DNA from 2 places in the Lactobacillus gallinarum genome. Region 1 is predicted to be linked to the other one. Evidence: a T-box and tRNA genes for the amino acid it is inferred to sense, from the RefSeq annotation. Region 1 holds a T-box; the other holds one or more tRNA genes.
The links. A T-box is a leader RNA that pairs with one kind of tRNA and senses whether it is charged. The one in region 1 lies ahead of leuS (leucine--tRNA ligase), so its partner is inferred to be a tRNA-Leu.

Region 1 (3,429 bases):
CTTGTGCCAGAATCTAGCGTAAAGAAGGTGACGAACTGCATGTTCTGCACCACCGATGTAAAGGTCAACTGGAAGCCATTGCTTCAATAAGTCGTAATCAGCTAATTCTTTATCATTGTGTGGATCAACATAACGTAAGTAGTACCAACTTGAACCAGCCCAGTTAGGCATAGTGTTGGTTTCACGCTTACCTTTTCGACCATTTTCATCAACTACGTTTACCCAGTCAGTTAAGTTAGCTAATGGACTTTCTGGAGTACCGGATGGCTTGATATCAGTTGCATGTGGTAAACGAAGTGGAAGTTGATCCTCTGGAACAAGTGAAGTAGTACCGTCTTCCCAGTGGATAACTGGAATTGGTTCACCCCAGTAACGTTGACGACTGAAGTCCCAGTCACGAAGCTTGTAGTTAACTTTCTTTTCACCGCAGTTGTGTTCTTCAAGCCAGTCAACCATCTTCTTCTTGGCATCCTTGATGTTCAAACCATTCAAGAATTCTGAGTTAATGTGTGGACCATCTTCAGTGAAGGCAGCCTTAGATAAGTTGCCACCTTCAAGTACTTGATTAATTGGCAAATCAAACTTTTTAGCAAAATCATAGTCACGATCATCGTGAGCTGGAACTGCCATTACGGCACCAGTACCGTAACTTGCTAAAACGTAGTCAGAAATCCAAATTGGAACTTCTTTGCCGTTAACTGGGTTAATTGCGTAAGCACCAGTAAATACACCGGTCTTATCCTTGTTTAAATCAGTTCTTTCAAGGTCTGACTTAGATTCAATCTTCTTGATGTAAGCATTAACTTCGTCTCTATGACCGTCAGTAGTAATTTCTTGCACCAACTTGTTTTCTGGAGCAAGAACAGTGTATGAACAACCAAACAAGGTATCAGGACGGGTAGTAAAGATATCAAAAGTCTTGTCACTGTCTTTAATCTTGAAAGTTACTTGTGCACCAACTGAACGACCAATCCAGTTACGTTGCATTTCCTTAACTGGTTCTGGCCAATCCAAATCGTCAAGGTCTTCCAAAAGACGATCTGCATAAGCGGTCATTTTAAGCATCCATTGACGCATATTACGACGGTATACTGGATAACCACCACGTTCAGTTTTACCATCAATAACTTCTTCGTTAGCTACAACAGTACCAAGGTCTGGTGACCAGTTAACTGGAACTTCAGCTTCATAAGCAAGGCCCTTCTTATACATTTGTTCAAAGACCCATTGAGTCCACTTGTAGTAGTTAGGATCACTAGTAGTAATTTCACGATCCCAGTCGTATGAAAAGCCTAACTTGTTAAGTTGACGCTTAAAGTTGGCAATATTGTTTTTAGTAACAACTGCTGGATCTTCACCAGTCTTTAAAGCATATTGTTCTGTTGGAAGACCAAATGCATCCCAACCCATTGGGTGAAGCACATTATAGCCTTGTGCACGCTTCATACGTGAGACAATATCGGTTGCAGTATATCCTTCTGGGTGACCTACGTGAAGTCCCTTACCAGATGGGAATGGGAACATGTCCAATGCATAATAATTTTTCTTCTTGGGATCTGTACCTGTCTTGAAGGTATCATGCTTTGCCCAATAATCTTGCCATTTCTTTTCGACAACTTTGTGATTATACATATTTTTCCTCTCTAACAAAAAAGTCCTATGATTCTATCAATCATAGGACGAAATAATCGCGGTACCACCTAAGTTCCACATCAAAAATGTGACCCTTAATCGCTCCTTAACGCGGATGGCAACGATAGGTTTCAATACCAGGACAAGTTCACAATTCCATTCTAAGACTTCACAGCAACCAGTCTCTCTCTGAAAAAATATCCTTGTTACTACTTCCTGACCTTTATTTTCTTATAGATAATGATTATAATTTACCACAAATGCTAAAAATTACAAGGGGAGACTTTTTTTGATTAATACAAAAAATCCACCAAGAGATACTCTGGTTCCAGGGATAATCTTTGTGGTCATCTACGCAGCGTGGGCGATGCTTGTTTCATCTGGTTCACCGTTTATCCACAGTTTCGACAATGCAGTCATCAGCATTGTCTGCAATAATAATCCGACAAATGTCGCTTTTGCAAAAACTTTTACCAATTTAGGCAATACCAGCACGATTACGATAGAAACAATTATCTTATTTATTCTTTTAATTACGTTTAAACAATATGCTTATGCTTGGTTCACAGCAGGCGTCATGATCTGTGCCAACGGTTATAACTGGATTATCAAACACGCAGTTGAGCGCCAACGTCCAACCGTTCACCATTTAGTTTATGCCGATGGCTACAGTTTTCCATCAGGTCACTCAGTTGGTAGTGCCGCATTATTTGGAGTTTTAATTATCTTGACAATTTTATTAATTAAAAGCAAATTCTGGAAAACTCTATTAATTATCATTTGGGCGTTGTTCCCGATCTTGATCGGCTACACAAGAATATTCGTCCATGTGCATTATCCATCTGATGTCTTTGGAGGTTGGATTGAAGGAATTACCTTTGTTTTACTTGGTTATTCATTCTTATACCACTTTTACATTGAACCAAAAATGTTAGAAAAATCGCGAAAATAAACAAAAAGACTAGTGAATTTAATTTTCACTAGTTTTTTTGTTGGTTAGATTCACAATCTGCGTAATAATAAGTAATGTAACTATTTGAACAAATCAATTAAACGATAATAATTTTATTAGTTTAAGGAAACGATTTATGAAAAATTTTAAGCCTTGGAAAAAATATCCACTTATTGCTGATGAATTAGCTGAAGTCGATGCTTTGATTCAGCACACCATTCAAACTCCTCATCAGAGTTTACAGACTGCTTTATTAACAATGGCCGACAACGGTGGCAAATATCTGCGCCCCAGCCTTTTATTATTAGCAGCACATGTAGTCGGAAAAGTTAATCAACAAACTATTAATTTAGCTTCATCTATCGAAATTTTGCATATGGCAACTTTGATTCATGATGATATCATCGATGATTCTGATCTGCGTAGAGGCAATATCAGCATTCAAGCAGAGTTTGGCAAAGATGTCGCTGTGTACGCTGGTGATTTATTATTCACCAACTTTTTTGATTTAATGCTGGATACAACTGCAGAACACGAGTATCTGGTGCGCAACGCGCAAACTATGAGCCATATTTTAAATGGAGAACTCGGTCAAATGGCTGAACGCTTTAACTTAGAGCAGACCTTTACGGATTATCTAAACGATATCAAAGGTAAAACCGCCGCCCTCTTCCGTTTAGCAGCTGAAGAAGGTGCACATTTTGCGGGTGGGAATGCCGAAGAAAGTGAAGCTTTAGCCAATTTTGGAGAAAATCTAGGAATCGCATTTCAAATTGTAGATGATTTATTAGACTACACAGGCAGCGACAAACTCAATAAGCCTACTTTAGAAGATTTAGCTACCG
Region 2 (3,429 bases), on a different contig from region 1:
GACTGTGGGTAGTACGCGATGGCTATCAATTTACATATGTCTTTCATGATGTGCCTAAATATATTGCAATTGCTTTGATTACCTTAGCTGCAGGGATGCTGATGCCTAACTTTATTTCATCTGCATTTTTCAATATGGCAGTTAAATCAATTATCATGCTCGTAATTTATTTGGGCTTGATGTTCCTGTTTAAGTTGGACTTTAACGAAGATATTGTTAAACTGCTCAAGAATTTCTTTAAACGAGGTTGAAAATGATACCAAAAATAATTCATTATGTTTGGGTAGGTCATAATCCTAAGTCAAAAATAATTAAAGAATGTATTGCGACCTGGAAGAAAAATCTGCCTGCTTATCAATTCATTGAATGGAATGAAGATAATTTTGACATGCATGAAAATAAATATATTGAGCAGGCCTATCAGGCTAAAAAATGGGCCTTTGTTTCTGACTATATTCGTGCACGGGCAATTTATGAGCAGGGTGGTATTTATTTGGATACCGATGTGCGCGTAATTGATGATCTAACTCCTTTGTTAAAGGATCAGGCTTTTATTGGCTTTGAGAACAAAGATTATCTCTCAGCCGCAATTTTTGGTGCAGAGAAAAAGCATCCCTTCATGCAAGATATTTTAGATTATTATCAAGATCGCAGTTTTGAATTCGATTCTCATAATCAAATGGCAGGAGTCAACAGCATTTCGGTTACTGACATCTTGATAGATAAATATGGTCTAAAAATTGGTAATAAAGAACAAATGCTTAAAGAGGGCATTCATGTTTATCCAGACGGCGTATTGTGCAATCCTTCCAAAGATTCCAAGTCTATCCATCTTTTTACAGGGACTTGGATGAACGGCAAGCATACTTTTAAGCATAAGATCGTAACGGATTTAAAACGTCATATCAATACTCCAAAACAGGCTGGGCGATATGCTAAATGGATTCGGTAGAATTACAAAATTTAATAGAGCAAATTTCTCTGCAATGTTTTAATAGACCATTTTTGCATCAGATAAAAATCAATCGCCGAATGACGACAACAGGTGGACGTTACCACCTTGATGATCATCATATTGAAATTAATGCGCATTTTTTAGCGCCACAATATCATGAATATTTGGTAGGCATTATTAAGCATGAATTGTGTCACTATCACTTGCATTTATTGCATCGTGGTTATCATCATCGCGATCGTGATTTTAAAATTTTGCTCCAAAAAGTAGGTGGCAGTCGCTATGCACCCGATATAGGCTTGCGTCGGCGTAAAAAATTTAATTATATTTATGTCTGTGAAAATTGCGGCTTGCATTATCCGCGTATGCGCCGAATTAATACTAGAAGGTATAGATGCGGTAAATGCAAGAGGCAGCTGCGTTTAGAGCAAAATTTTAAAGTTTCTAATAAATAAATTTAAATTATTTTCAATTTTCCCTTGCACATCTCTTAGATTTAGTCTATTATAGTTGATGTGCCGCGGGCGTGGCGGAATGGCAGACGCGCAAGACTAAGGATCTTGTGATCGCTTTAGATCGTGGAAGTTCGAGTCTTCTCGCCCGCACCAATTAAGAAGTCGCAGTGAGCGACTTCTTTTTTTTACACAAAAATAGGTTATACTTTACTTAATGAATTAAAGGAAATAAGTATTATGGCAAAAAAGCGTAAGTCAAGGATACCTAAAAGCGTAAAGACCGTTGTACGTGTGTTTATCATTTTGTTTATTTTGTTAGTGGCATATGTAGGTTTTCATTACTACAGAAGATATGCAATTCAATCTGAACAAATTAGACAAGCACAACTGCAGCGTGAACAAGAAGCCGCAAAATTATTACGGCAAAAGAAAGCATTTATTAAAAAGATTGGGCCGATTGCCCGTGAAGTAGATAAATCATACGATTTATTACCAAGTATTACTGTTGCCCAAGCTTGTCTTGAAAGTAATTACGGGCAAAGCGATTTATCACAAAAATATAATAATTTATTTGGAGTGAAGGGAACTAATCCTAATACTTCTGCGGTGATGACAACTAAGGAATATGTTAAGGGCAAGTGGATCACTGTTAAGGCACGCTTTCAAATTTATGATTCATATGAGGCATCGATTAGAGCCCATGCGCGTCTATTCCAAAATGGAACGACTTGGAATCATCAACAATATAAGCATGTCTTAGCTTCTAAAGACTATAAGACTCAGGCGAAGGCTTTGGTTACTGATGGCTACGCTACCGATCCTGATTATGCGGATAAATTGATTAATTTGATTGAACAATTTGATTTGGAAAAATATGATAAGTAAAAGTAAAGCAGCAAAATGAATGCTGCTTTTTTTGGTATAATATTCGAGTTGCATTAGTAAATTTATTTTTGTGAAGGGGACAATAATGAGCGAAAAATCTATCTTAGCCGGTTTGAATCCGCAACAGAAAAAAGCGGTTGAAACTACAGAAGGACCACTGTTGGTCGTTGCTGGGGCAGGTTCTGGTAAAACTTCTGTTTTAACTAGACGAATAGCCTACTTAGTTGAAGAAAATCAAGTTGCACCATGGAATATTTTAGCCATTACCTTCACCAATAAGGCGGCTAATGAAATGCGTGAGCGTGAACAAAAATTGCTAGGGCCAGCCGCTCAAAATATTTGGATGTCGACTTTCCACGCCCTTTGTGTTCGAATTTTGCGTAGAGACGCTGATAAGATTGGCTATAGTCATAACTTTTCTATTGCGGATTCTGCAGAACAATTGACTTTGGTAAAACATATTGAAAAGGATTTGAATATTAATCCTAAGATGTACGATCCACGTGGAATTTTGTCTGCTATTTCTAATGGAAAGAACGACTTGCTTGATCCTAAGGCTTTTGCTGCAAGTGCTAGTTCACCTTTTGATAAAATGGCAGCTAAGGTATATGAAGAATATCAAAGAAGACTGCGCCGTGATCAAATTATGGACTTTGACGATTTGATTATGCAGACTTTGGTTTTATTTAAAAAAGATCCAGATACTCTTCATTATTATCAAAATAAGTTCCGTTACATTTTGGTAGATGAATATCAGGATACTAACCAAGCTCAGTATGAACTCTGTCATGCATTAGCTGCACAATATAAAAATATTTGTGTAGTTGGGGATGCTGATCAGTCAATCTATGGCTGGCGTGGTGCTAACATGGAAAACATCATGAATTTTGAGCAAGATTACAAAACTGATGGAGTTAGAACTGTTAAGCTAGAACAGAATTACCGTTCAACTGGTCATATCTTATCAGCCGCAAACTCAGTGATTAAAAATAATCAGAACCGTAAGGCAAAGAATTTATGGACTGATCAAGGCGAGGGTGCCAAGGTTACTTATTATCAAGCTCAAAGTGGTGATGATGAATCCCACTACATTATTTCGAAAATTAAGGAAGAAGTAGAAGCTAAAAAACGCAC

Region 2: it has a tRNA-Leu gene. The T-box ahead of leuS (leucine--tRNA ligase) is inferred to sense a tRNA for this amino acid. The anticodon was not compared.

What each region holds. Positions count from the first base shown of each region.
Region 1 covers NZ_NFKZ01000025.1:4,631-8,059, reverse strand. Annotated here, with positions in the region: gene leuS (leucine--tRNA ligase) at 1-1,632, opposite strand, end outside; T-box leader at 1,673-1,865, opposite strand; gene B5E95_RS07890 (phosphatase PAP2 family protein) at 1,922-2,584, shown strand; gene B5E95_RS07885 (polyprenyl synthetase family protein) at 2,721-3,429, shown strand, end outside.
Region 2 covers NZ_NFKZ01000008.1:48,091-51,519, reverse strand. Annotated here, with positions in the region: gene B5E95_RS04745 (oligosaccharide flippase family protein) at 1-251, shown strand, start outside; gene B5E95_RS04740 (glycosyltransferase family 32 protein) at 254-952, shown strand; gene B5E95_RS04735 (SprT family protein) at 940-1,410, shown strand; tRNA gene B5E95_RS04730 (tRNA-Leu) at 1,476-1,563, shown strand; gene B5E95_RS04725 (glycoside hydrolase family 73 protein) at 1,648-2,295, shown strand; gene pcrA (DNA helicase PcrA) at 2,381-3,429, shown strand, end outside.